DNA from 3 places in the Pseudoalteromonas luteoviolacea genome. Region 1 is predicted to be linked to each of the others. Evidence: predicted binding sites of a transcription regulator. Region 1 holds the regulator's gene; each other region holds the start of a gene.

What was found. Region 1 encodes FliA, which starts transcription of late flagellar genes. Its sites were predicted from a motif close to CTAAAGNTNNNNNNNNNNNNGCCGATA; they were not measured.
Region 2: a site for FliA is predicted at 2,241-2,267, ahead of pomA (flagellar motor protein PomA). Genes of this name have one in related genera too.
Region 3: a site for FliA is predicted at 2,444-2,470, ahead of S4054249_RS05765 (DUF3530 family protein). Genes of this name have one in related genera too.

The regions. Positions count from the first base shown of each region.
Region 1 is NZ_CP015411.1:1,479,109-1,483,324, forward strand. Features, by position in the region: gene flhF (flagellar biosynthesis protein FlhF) at 1-422, shown strand, start outside; gene S4054249_RS06450 (MinD/ParA family ATP-binding protein) at 415-1,275, shown strand; gene S4054249_RS06455 (RNA polymerase sigma factor FliA) at 1,278-2,012, shown strand; gene cheY (chemotaxis response regulator CheY) at 2,059-2,442, shown strand; gene S4054249_RS06465 (protein phosphatase CheZ) at 2,463-3,230, shown strand; gene S4054249_RS06470 (chemotaxis protein CheA) at 3,246-4,216, shown strand, end outside.
Region 2 is NZ_CP015411.1:4,162,460-4,166,675, forward strand. Features, by position in the region: gene S4054249_RS17895 (hypothetical protein) at 1-298, opposite strand, end outside; gene S4054249_RS17900 (flagellar motor protein MotB) at 476-1,411, opposite strand; gene pomA (flagellar motor protein PomA) at 1,415-2,182, opposite strand; gene xseB (exodeoxyribonuclease VII small subunit) at 2,428-2,670, shown strand; gene ispA ((2E,6E)-farnesyl diphosphate synthase) at 2,675-3,562, shown strand; gene dxs (1-deoxy-D-xylulose-5-phosphate synthase) at 3,675-4,216, shown strand, end outside.
Region 3 is NZ_CP015411.1:1,315,052-1,319,267, reverse strand. Features, by position in the region: gene nhaD (sodium:proton antiporter NhaD) at 1-1,170, opposite strand, end outside; gene S4054249_RS05770 (DUF368 domain-containing protein) at 1,448-2,386, opposite strand; gene S4054249_RS05765 (DUF3530 family protein) at 2,508-3,371, shown strand; gene djlA (co-chaperone DjlA) at 3,376-4,216, opposite strand, start outside.

The DNA.
Region 1 (4,216 bases):
AGCGACTAGTATTAATAGATACTGCAGGCATGAGTCAAAGAGACTTGCGTTTAACCGAGCAACTGAATACATTGATGCGCAGTTCACGCGTAGATATTCGCAGTTATTTGGTGCTTAGCGCGACATCGCAAATGCATGTTTTGCAGGAAACGGTTAACCATTTCAAAAAAGTAAATTTGAGTGGTTGCATCTTTACAAAACTTGATGAATGTCTAAGTTTAGGTGAGATTATTAGTATTGCGATTCAAAATCGTCTGCCAATAGGGTATCTTACCAACGGACAGCGAGTGCCAGAGGACATTCGTGTTGCAAATGCTCAAAAATTAGTTAAAAAGGCTGAGCAGTTGTATTTAAAAAGAACAAAAGCACAACATTCACGACGTGAAGCAGTGGCGTCCCAGACAGTAGGAATGTATGATTAATACAGTTTTAGATCAAGCAAGTGGCCTGCGTAAAATGAATCAAAAAAGTAACCACGGAGTAAAAGTAATAGCAGTAACTGGTGGTAAAGGAGGAGTCGGCAAGACTAATGTTTCATTAAATACTGCAATTGCGTTAGGACAACAGGGCCATAGAGTATTAGTTTTAGATGCTGACCTTGGATTAGCGAATTGTGATGTGATGCTCGGCTTGCGAGTAGAGCGCAACTTATCTCACGTGCTATCCGGTGAATGTGAGCTGGATGAGATATTGGTTGAAGGCCCTGCGGGAATAAGAATTGTCCCAGCGACCTCAGGTTCTCAAAATATGGTTGAGTTAAGTCCCGCAGAGCATGCTGGTTTAATTCGCGCCTTCAGTGAGCTTAGCAACGATTTCGATGTTTTAATTGTGGATACCGCAGCAGGTATCTCCGATATGGTTTTAAGTTTCTCTCGAGCCGCCCAAGATGTCATGGTCGTGGTTTGTGACGAACCGACTTCGATCACAGATGCTTATGCACTGATCAAGGTGTTAAGCCGAGAGCATGGCGTATATAAATTTAAAATTGTAGCGAATATGGTAAGAAGCCTTCGAGAAGGCCAAGAGCTTTTTGCGAAGCTTTCAAAAGTGACGGATAGATTTTTAGATGTTGCCTTGGAACTCGTCGCTACAATCCCTTTCGATGAAAACATGCGCAAATCTTCGCGCCGCCAAAAAACAATTGTTGAACTCTACCCTAATTCTCCTGCTGCCGTGGCATTTAGAGGGTTAGCGAGCAAAGCTGTGAAATGGCCAGTGCCACATCAGCCTTCAGGTCATTTAGAGTTTTTCATTGAGCAGTTAGTTAACGGGTAATTATGGCTACACCGGTCAATCGAATGGCGGGATATCAAACAGCAGACCGCCTCAACAAGGTGGTCGAGCGTCATACACCTTTGGTCAAAAAAGTTGCTTGTCATTTGCTTGCAAGGCTCCCTGCGAGCGTTCAACTCGATGATTTAGTTCAGTCAGGCATGATAGGTTTGATTGAGGCAACAAAAAATTTTGATGCCAGCAAAGGCGCAAGCTTTGAAACGTTTGCAGGCATCCGCATTCGGGGTGCTATGTTAGATGAAATACGCCGTGGAGACTGGGCCCCACGCTCTGTCCACAAAAATAGTCGTATGGTCGCAGAAGCAATTTCAGAGTTAGAAACCGCCTTAGGTCGCGAGCCTAAAGACACTGAAATCGCTGAAAAACTTGATATTCCCTTAGATGAGTACCATCATATTTTACATGACGTGAATGCAAGTAAGATTATTGGTATTGAAGACCTAGGAGTCGACCAAGACGTAATTTCACCTGCGGGCAGCGATTTAGCGCTAGACAAACCATTCAATAACGTTAAGAATGAGCGCTTTAATGAGTCGTTAGTAGAGGCAATTAAAACGTTGCCAGAGAGAGATGCAATGGTTTTATCTCTATACTACAACGATGAAATGAATTTAAAAGAGATTGGCCAGATCCTAGATGTGAGCGAATCTCGAGTTAGTCAGATTCATGGTCAGGCAATGATTAAACTCAGAGCCAAGATAAATGACTGGATAAATTAGAGTACATTTTATTTTTTTATAGGTTCAAACCTCACCGGAGGAAGTTTTGGATAAGAACATGAAAATTCTCGTGGTTGATGATTTCTCTACAATGAGAAGAATTATCAAAAACCTGTTGAGAGACTTAGGCTTTACAAATGTTCAAGAGGCAGATGATGGCAGCACTGCGCTTCCAATGTTGCAAAATCAAGAATTTGACTTTGTTGTTACTGATTGGAACATGCCTGGCATGCAAGGCATCGACTTGCTTCGAGCAATAAGAGCTGACGATAGCCTCAAGCATATCCCAGTATTAATGGTAACTGCAGAAGCCAAAAAAGAACAAATTGTTGCAGCAGCGCAAGCTGGGGTAAACGGTTACATTGTTAAACCTTTTACCGCTGGAACACTGAAAACTAAGTTAGAAAAAGTTTTTGAACGCTTAGGCTAGTTACAAGTAAGGATAGGCTTATGTCAGAATCCTCTGCGCCACAAATTACATTAGAGCAAGCAAAGCAACTTGTTGAGTATCTTGAGAATGGTGAACAAGAAAAAGCTGATCAAATTTTAATTGAAGCAACTAACAAAGAACAATCTGAGTTATTTGCTGAAGTCGGAAAATTGACACGTCAGTTACACGAGTCGTTGAAAAACTTCGAGTTAGACACGCGTTTATCAGACTTAACTACAGAAGCCTTACCAGATGCAAAGCAACGTTTAAACTATGTCATGGAAATGACAGAAAATGCGGCGAACAAGACCATGGATGCGGTGGAAGCTAGTTTACCGCTTGCTCAACAGTTGGCTGACGAGCTTTCTGAAATAAAGCCTACTTGGGATAGGTTGATGAGTCGTGACATTCAGCTTGGAGAGTTTAAATCTCTCTGTCACGACTTAAATGATTTTATGCAATCTTCACAAGGCCGTACTGACGAGTTACAGACCTTGATGACCAATGTTTTAATGGCACAAGATTATCAAGATTTGACTGGTCAAGTTATTCGTCGAGTCATAGAACTGGTGAGAGAAGTCGAAGACAGCTTAATTCATCTTTTAACTGTGTTTGGCACGTCAGAAGTGGGTCAACTTAGCACGGCTCAACAACCACAAGAAGTAGTTGAAACCACCACTGATGAACTAGCGGGTCCTGAAGGACCTATCATTGACGCTGAGGAACGAGACGATGTTGTGTCTGGTCAAGATGAAGTTGATGATTTGTTATCTAGTTTGGGTTTCTAATAGGAGAGTATAATAATGAGCTTTGAAGTCGATGAAGATATCTTACAAGACTTTCTTGTTGAAGCTGGAGAAATACTCGAACTGTTATCTGAGCAACTTGTTGAATTAGAAAATAACCCAGATGACAAAGATCTACTCAATGCAATTTTTAGAGGCTTCCACACAGTAAAAGGTGGAGCAGGCTTCCTAGGTATGAACGAGCTGGTAGACGCTTGTCATGGTGCTGAAAATGTCTTCGATGTTTTGCGCCAAGGCCAACGCTCTGTCAACCCTGAATTAATGGACGTGATATTACAGTCACTTGATACCATTAACGACATGTTCGCTTGCATACAAAATCGAGAGCAACCGGAACCTGCAGACCAAGAGTTACTCGACGTCTTACATAAATTAAGTCAGCCAGAATCTGCTGATGAGGTAATTTCAACACCAGCTGCTGAGCCTGTTGCTGAAGCACCGCCACCCGAGCCCGTCCAGGAAGCTGAAGATGATGTGCTGTTTGATATAGGTAGTGAGGAGAGCTCAGAGCCTGCAACCTCAGATAGCATTGATGAAATTACAGAAGAAGAATTTGAAAGCTTGTTGGATGAGCTTCATGGGTCAGGCAATGGTCCTGCCGTTGAAGCACCTCAGGCAGCTCCTGTGGCACCGTCCACTCCGCCAGCAAATGCGAATGATGGGGACATTACCGATGATGAATTTGATAGTTTACTAGACGAACTTCATGGCGTTGGTAAGTTTGGTGCTGCGTCGAGTGAAGACACCCCAGTTCAGAGTGCTTCGCCGGAAGCACCTGCCGCTCCCACAGCATCTGCAAGTTCACAAGAAAGTGGTGATGACGAAATCAATGATGAAGATTTCGAAGCGTTACTTGATGAACTTCATGGTAAAGGTCAAGCGCCAAAGAATTTAGAGGAAAGTAAGGCTACTTCCGAGCCTGCAAAAGCTCCACAAGCTCCACAAGCTCCACAAGCTGCACCGCCACC
Region 2 (4,216 bases), 2.2 Mb from region 1:
TATACATCTTATCGCGCAGCGCCCAATAAGCGACAATCGCAATAAATATGATGTCATTGAGCGCCCAGACTATATATCTGTATACTCTATCGGTGTCATGATCTATCAGAGGCTGAAATGTGAAAAAGCCGATTATATAAAATATTGAGCACAACGAAGCATATCTAAGCGCTAATTTATCTTTATTCAAAATAAAAATAAATACAGATATAAACGCTAAAATATAAGACACTTCAAGTAGTGCATTTAAATACTTTACAGAGAACTCAGCACTATTTAAATATTCGACTAATGACACCGCTTTACCTTACTATGACTGGTTATTTTGGTTCAGTATCCCCAGTATCATTACCATTACCGTTACCACCAGGTAATCTATTGAACTTATTAAAAACAATCATGGTAAACTCCCTTAAGAATTGAAAAGTAAAAGCAAATATACGGTAGCCCAAAATGCTGCTCGACGCAATCTTTTCTAGTTATTTTCCCTTCTAACTTCAATAGGATCAGACTCTTTCGGTTTACCTTGTAGAATTGATATCTCAACACGTCGATTACGTTTTCTATCCACGTCATTGGCATTTGGTACTAACGGTCTTGTACCAGCATGCCCAACGACCACCATTCTGTTTTGATCAAAACCACTTACCGTTTGCATTTCACTGGCAACCGCAACGGCTCTGGTCGCTGATAAATCCCAATTGTTGAAATACAATTCATTGGAGACTTGGAAGTCATCAGTATGCCCTGACACCGTGATCTCTCCCGGTACATCTTTGAGCAACTCCGCGATATCGCGAATTATTGGTTTAAATTTAGGCTGTAAAAAAGCACTGCCAGATGGAAATGAACCATTTTCCTGGATCCTAATTATGATTTGCTGGCCAAGCGATTCGAGTTCAATCGCACCATCCATAATTTGCTTTTCTAACTGTTGAGAAATTTTCTTTACCAGCTCATTAACCTGCTCTTGATCAGCAGCGGAAACGGCTTGAGTCATAGACTGCTCTTGCGCTGTACTAGCAGATTCACCACCACGTTTGTTACCACGCTGCTCTTGACGACCACCAGCAGAACTTTCTTCGCCCGCCTGAAACTCCAACATTTGTTGTGTCATTTCAACTGTCTGCTGTTGAATGGTTTCAATCGGAGTAGGCTCAGGTTTACCTGGAGTGAATTCCATTGCGATAACACTGGTTCCCTTTGGAATGTCTTTCACTTCAATTTTATTCTGCACACCAAAAGCAAACTTCATTGAACCAGCAATTTGCTTAAATTTCAGAACATCCATTTCTGAAAACGCCAATAGTAGAACGAAGAAACACATAAGCAGTGACATCAAGTCAGCAAACGTGCCCATCCAAGCAGGTAGCCCGGGGGGCGGGCATTTACATTCGTTCTCGTCTGACATTATTTACTCCTCGCCACCATCACCGCGTTTTGATTCAGGCAGATAATTTTTCAAAATGCCTTCAATCACCTTCGGATTCTGGCCGTCTTGAATACCTAAAATAGCATCTAGAATGAGGCGTTGATTTCTTTCTTCTTCATCCTTTCTCAGTTCAAGTTTTACTTGAATTGGAATCGCAACTACGTTTGCCAAAAAAGCACCATATAACGTTGTTAACAAAGCAACGGCCATCGCCGGACCGATCGCTTTTGGATCATCCATGTTTGATAACATAGCAACAAGACCAATCAGTGTACCGATCATCCCCATCGCCGGCGCTATATCGGCTAACGATTTAAATAAGCCAGCGCCGAGTTCATGACGGTTGGCGGTCAATGCGATGTCTTTTTGCAATGTTGCTCTGACCACATCAGCATCATGACCATCAACTAACATATCGACGCCCTTTCTCATAAAAGGGTTTGGTATTTCAGCCTCTTCCAATGCGAGAAAACCACCTTTACGTGCAGAATCAGCAAGCTCTACCGCTTTTTCAATCAGCTCTTCAGGCGTTTCAATTTTGAACATAAATGCCTTGCCTGCCACTTTTCCTATGCCTAAAAATTGAGCAAGTGTAAAGTTAGACAAAACAATGAAGATTGAGCCACCGAATACAATAACAACAGATGGTGTATTGTAAAACATGGCAAGTTGCCCATCACTACTGAGCACCATAGACATGACAATAAGGCCTATAGCACCAATGATACCTATAACGGTTGCTAAATCCACACACCCTCCAAAGGCATTTATTCGCGAGCTATCACGCAGTTATTCTTATACGTTGAGTTATCGGCAGGTTATCCAATAACTTAATTCAATTATATTAAAAAGCCTTTAAATTGCGAGAATTAACCCAAACTAACAGATCAATTTCCACACTTTATACCGTAAAAAGTCTATCAGATACTTTGACCTCTATCTTTATAACCAATAAAATTGCATTCCTAAAGTTTTGCTTGAGAGTAAAAAAAGATATGGCAGTCAAAAAACCTGAAAATATGAGCTTTGAAGAAGCTGTCAACGAGCTTGAATCTATTGTACAAGAAATGGAACATGGTGAACTGACATTAGAACAATCGTTAAAGCAATTTGAACGGGGAGTCAAACTTGCTCAAGCTTCTAACCAAAAGCTGCAGCAGGCAGAACAAAAAGTCAATATTTTACTCGCCAATGACGAAGCCAGCGCGCCTAGCGAGTTTACTGATCAGGTAGATTAACTGCGTGGAACTACATCAAAGATTACACATCGCAAAGCAAGATGTTGAAAAAACAATAAACGCTTATTTTGGCCAAGATTTAGATACCGATCCAACCGCTAAAGCGGCAGCACTATACTCTGTTAGCAATGGCGGAAAGCGACTGCGCCCATTTTTAGTCTATGCGACCGGAGAAATGTTGGGGGCCAACATTGAAGACTTGCATATTGCAGCCGCCGCAGTGGAGTGCATTCACAGTTACTCGCTTGTACACGACGACTTGCCCGCAATGGATGATGATGACCTTAGACGCGGTAAGCCAACTTGTCACATTGCATTTGACGAAGCTCAGGCTATTTTAGCCGGTGACTCTTTGCAGACATTAGCCTTTGAGTTTCTCGCATCACATCAATTTAAAGCCCCTGTAGAGCAACAAGTTGCGATGATTAAGTCACTCGCAAAAGCATCAGGCTTACAAGGGATGGTCGGTGGGCAAGCCTTAGATATTGCTGCAACTGATAAACAAACAAGTATTCAAGCACTTGAGCATATACATAGATTAAAAACTGGCGCTTTGCTCAATTGCGCAATCGAGTTGGGTGCACTATGCGCCCCACAAATTACCGACTTAACACGTAGTCAATTAAAGGACTTTGGCTTAGCTATTGGATTGGCATTTCAAGTTCAAGATGACATTCTTGATATCGAAGGCGATACACATACTTTAGGAAAACCGCAAGGCTCGGATTTAGAACATAATAAATCAACCTACCCTGCATTACTTGGCATGACAGGCGCAAAAGAGAAAGCACAAACGCTTATCGACCAAGCGCTTTCAGCACTAGAAAACATAGACGCTGACACACGCTTACTCGCTGAGCTAGCCAAGTATATTATTGCGCGGGACCATTGATTATCGCTTAAAATACATGACTATTTAATGACAAGTTCCCTTTAAATTTATAAAACTATCGGCAAGCTTTGTATATAATTGGGCAAGGTTTGCTAAGGATATTACGAATAATATGACTATTGATAGTAGCAAGTATCCATTATTGGCATTAATTGATCAGCCTCAACAGCTAAGGCAATTGCCACAGCAAAAGTTGAATGAGTTTAGTGCTGAGTTAAGAAACTATTTATTAGATTCTGTTTCTCAAAGCAGTGGTCACTTAGCGTCAGGTTTAGGCACCGTTGAGCTTACCGTCGCACTACATTACGTGTATAACACCCCTGTTGATAGACTCGTATGGGATGTGGGTCACCAAGCTTACCCGCATAAAATACTCACGGGTAGAAAAGAACAGATGCATACCATTCGCCAAAAAGATGGCTTGCACCCTTTTCCATTTAGAGAAGAAAGTGAGTATGACACCTTCAGTGTAGGCCACTCGAGCACCTCAATCTCTGCCGCCTTAGCGATGGCAATTGCGGCTGAAAAAGAAGGAAAAAATCGCAAAACTGTGGCTGTCATCGGTGATGGCGCGATGACCGCGGGTATGGCATTCGAAGCGATGAACCATGCTGGTGATGTCAAATCAGACATGCTGGTTATTTTAAACGACAA
Region 3 (4,216 bases), 160 kb from region 1:
TGAGATAACACCTAAAAATACATTAGCACCTGTGGTTGACCACCCACCGTACAGCACATGAGACATCAAATTTAGGTAACCCAAAAACCCAAGGCCGCCAACACACATTACTATTCCGTAAAAGAATAATAAAGTGTCCCACTCTGCTCTTGAAACCTTACTAAAGACATCAAATGGTACGACACTACCCAGCTTTTTCAATCGTTCTTTATCACCCTCACGCTCTGCCATCGCCTTTTTACGAGCCAATGAACCCGGTAATGTCACCCTTAAAAAATAACCAAAAAACTGTAAATACCCCAATCCCATCATCATACCAAGCACCGGTGGCAAGTGAAGTAAGCTATGACACATTACTGCGGTTGCAACAGTCAGTAGAAATAACGTTAAAATACGAAGCGCCCCGCGCTTTAACTCGACACTTTCACAACTAGCCGCAGGCTTTTTGTTTGCCACAAAAAAGCTCATAATGGCCGCGGGTACCACATAGTTAGCAATTGATGGAATCAGCAAAACAAAAAACTCATTAAATTTCACCATACCCGCTTGCCAAACCATTAAAGTCGTAATATCACCGAAGGGGCTAAAGGCGCCTCCAGCGTTTGCAGCAACCACGATATTTATACAGCTTAAATTGATAAACTTCTTATCCCCTTCAGCTACCTTCATCACTACTGCGCACATTAACAAGGCAGTTGTTAAGTTATCTGCAATTGGGGAAATAAAGAAAGACAAGAATCCGGTTAACCAAAATAGAGTTTTGTAATTAAACTCTTTTCTCACCATCCAAGAACGCAAAGCATCAAATAATCTGCGCTCTTCCAAAGCGTTGATATAAGTCATCGCCACCAGTAAAAACAGCATCAACTCAGCAAATTCAAGTAAATTATGACGAAACGCATGCTCTGTAGCATCTGGCATGCCCTGCTCAATGTAAAACGCACCAATTAAAATCCATATCAAGCCTGCCGCAACCAAAACGGGTTTAGACTTTCGCATATGTAATTTTTCTTCAAGCATCACCAGTGTGTATGCAACTACAAAAATAGCGATACATACAAATCCCAGAGTGTTGGCAGTCAAATCGAGTTGAGTGGTAGCAGCAAACGCTGGAAAGTTTATCCCCAGCAAACAGAACAACAGCAGGCAACTGTTCCCTACAAGTTTCATTTCAAGGTGTTTCCTTGTCTAGTGAGTACATCTTCGCCAGAAAGTAACACACTTTTTACACTTGCGACATTGTACTCTAGTCTAATTTTACAGCTAATTTACGAAACTACAGGTTAAAGCATGACATTTTGTCATAGCCTTTATGATAAACAGCAAATATGATTATTTTGTTACTTAATCATTATTGCGTTATTTTGAATATAAGTTGAAATACTGGAAAGCATTAGTGCTGAGAGGGGCACGCTACAAGTTCCCGACCATGTAACGTGCGCCATTTTTATTTTTGATGGCTGAGTTTATCCAAGCCAAGAATTAGAGCTAGCCCGAATATTGCAAGCGCAATACATACGGCCAATTGAGCATCTTGGCCTGTAAGTTGTGTGAATTCCATTGGTGAAATATTTTTTTGCATTAAAGGTTTTTCTATTCCGCTCGAATTCACATAGGTAGATACCACTTTTTTCCATGGCCACAACATGTTCAATGAACCGACTAAAAAGCCAGCTAACAATGCAAATGTAACTTGTTCATATCGTGCCAAAAGCCATGATAAAAAACGTGAAAAAACCATCAAGCCACATATACACCCTAACAAGAACAATCCTATCAATAAAAATTCACGCTCATTGAGTGCTGTAAGAACATGACCGTACATACCCAACAGTAACAGAATAAAGCTGCCTGAAATACCAGGTAGTATCATTGCGCAAATTGCGATGCTGCCAGCAATGAAATAAAACCATGGCTGCGCCTGCGCTTCTGCAGGGCTCAAAGAGGTGATCATGACAGCAATCACAATCCCGCTTAAACAACTGACAATGTGCTGTATCTGCCAACGCTCTACTTGTTTGGCAATATATACAAAGGAGGCAATTATCAAACCAAAAAAGAATGACCAAACAAAAGTCTGATGATTTTCGAGTAAATAAGCAATAATTTTTGATAAAGAAAGCGCACTTGTAAACAGCCCGCCAAACACTGCAAGTAAAAAATTACCATCAATATGTGACCAAGCGTCCTTAATTTGGCCTTTTAACACCATTTTTAAAACAGCCATATCAACACTTTTTATCGCAGCTAATAACCGAGCATAGATACCTGTTATAAAAGCCACCGTACCACCCGATACCCCCGGTACCAAATCTGCAGCCCCCATGCCTGCACCTTTAAAAAACAACCAAATGTAATCACGTTTACTGTCTGCTTTATTAGACACCAGCTAATCTCCATTTCTTCTTATCTGCTTAGTGTACCAAATTCCAAAATTAAAATACTAAAGCTCATTGCTTTTTAGCCGATACTAAAGACAATTACCAACCTGCTGATCTATCGATGTTATGAAAAAACAGACTTTTTTAAATTTGATGCTTTGCATATCCGTTCTGGTTGGTTTTCAAGGTCTGTGCATGGCTGCTGAGCATATTGCTCCAACACCCAAAACCAAGATCATTGAGTCAGATCTTGGCTATTATTTATCAAGCGACTCCTTTGTCACCATCAAAGACGATGAGCGAGAGATCCCAGTTCTATTTTCCGAGTATATGAGTGGCAGTAAACGTGGCATTATTGTGATGCTGCCCGGCATAGAACAATCCCCATTACAGGGAAATGGATTAAGTTTTTTAAGAGAAGCGCTTAATGATGATGGCTACGATACCTATGTGATACCTTCACCCCAATTCGATCTCAATGCAAGTCTGATCCAAGACGGTATTATTGAAAGCCAACCGAAATCAAAACAAAAAATGGCTATTGCCCCTGTCAGTGAGTCAGCATTAAATGAATATAAGCTTGAGCTCGTTGCTCGTTTTGATGCGCTTTATAAAACGCTTGCATTACGTGAGCACGAACATATTGCCATTGTCGCATTTGGTAATAGCGCAGGGTTATTTGCGGAACATTTAGCAACCCTACCCAAAATTCGTATTGATGCTTTGATAACGGTCAGTGCTCAACTTGCTAATCCAAATAGAAATAAACACCTCGCTGCAAGTTTGTCACTTGTCAGCCCGGCACTACTTGATGTGTTTTATTCATATGATAACCCAGCTGTTCTTCATACCATAAAAGACAGACGCCGCTGGGCGAAAAGAAATAGTAAATACGATTATCGACAAAGAGAGTTATTTGGCCAAAGCTCTCAAATGCATCAGCAATACAGATTAAAAAAAGAACTATCAGGGTTTTTGAGACAATTATAAAATACTAATTTTTGAGTGCTTCATAAGCAGCTTGAATGCTCTGCGATTTGGCTTTAGCGACTTCCATCATATGCTCAGGCAAGCCTTGCGAGACCAATTTATCAGGATGATGCTGCGCCATTAGTTTGCGATAAGCGCGTTTAATTTCTTTTTCACTCGCTCCCTGCTCCAAGCCTAACACAGCTAAAGCTTGATGCCTCGAAACCTCTGGCTCAGGTGCCGTGAAACTACGGTTTGACTTCTGATATTCACGATGGCCGTTCTGACTTGACTGATGACTACGTTGTTGAGACTGCCATTGAGCGCGCTGCTGACGGAATTTAAACTCAGCCTGATAGCGTTTAAGTACAAAATTAAAGTGCTTTGCACCAATGCCTAAGTATTTACTTACCAACTTTAAAAGTTCCAACTCTTTTGAAGAAAGATGGCCATCTGAAAACGCCATTTGAATTTGAATCTCTAAAAAAAGCTGCAATAAGTCGTAGCGCCTGGCAAAGGCTTCTTTAAAATCACCAACACATTCTTTAATGGAAAAATCGCCGTGTTTACCTGAATTAAAAGCACTTTGTGCTTCCTTTCTGTCATCGCCATGCAGTGCCATATCATCCATAAACGCTGACGCCGCTTGAATATGCATTTCGCTGACTCTGCCATTAGACTTTGCAATATGGCCCATAACAGCAAAACAACTAGAAAAAAATAAAGCTTGGCGCTCATTTAGGTCATCACCGTTAAAGAAGCCTTGAAACCCTCCTGCTTTATCAAAATCCTGCTTTAAACTTTTATCGAACAAGTGGCCTAAATAGCCTCCCAATATTGCACCTAACCATTTTCCAAATAAAAAT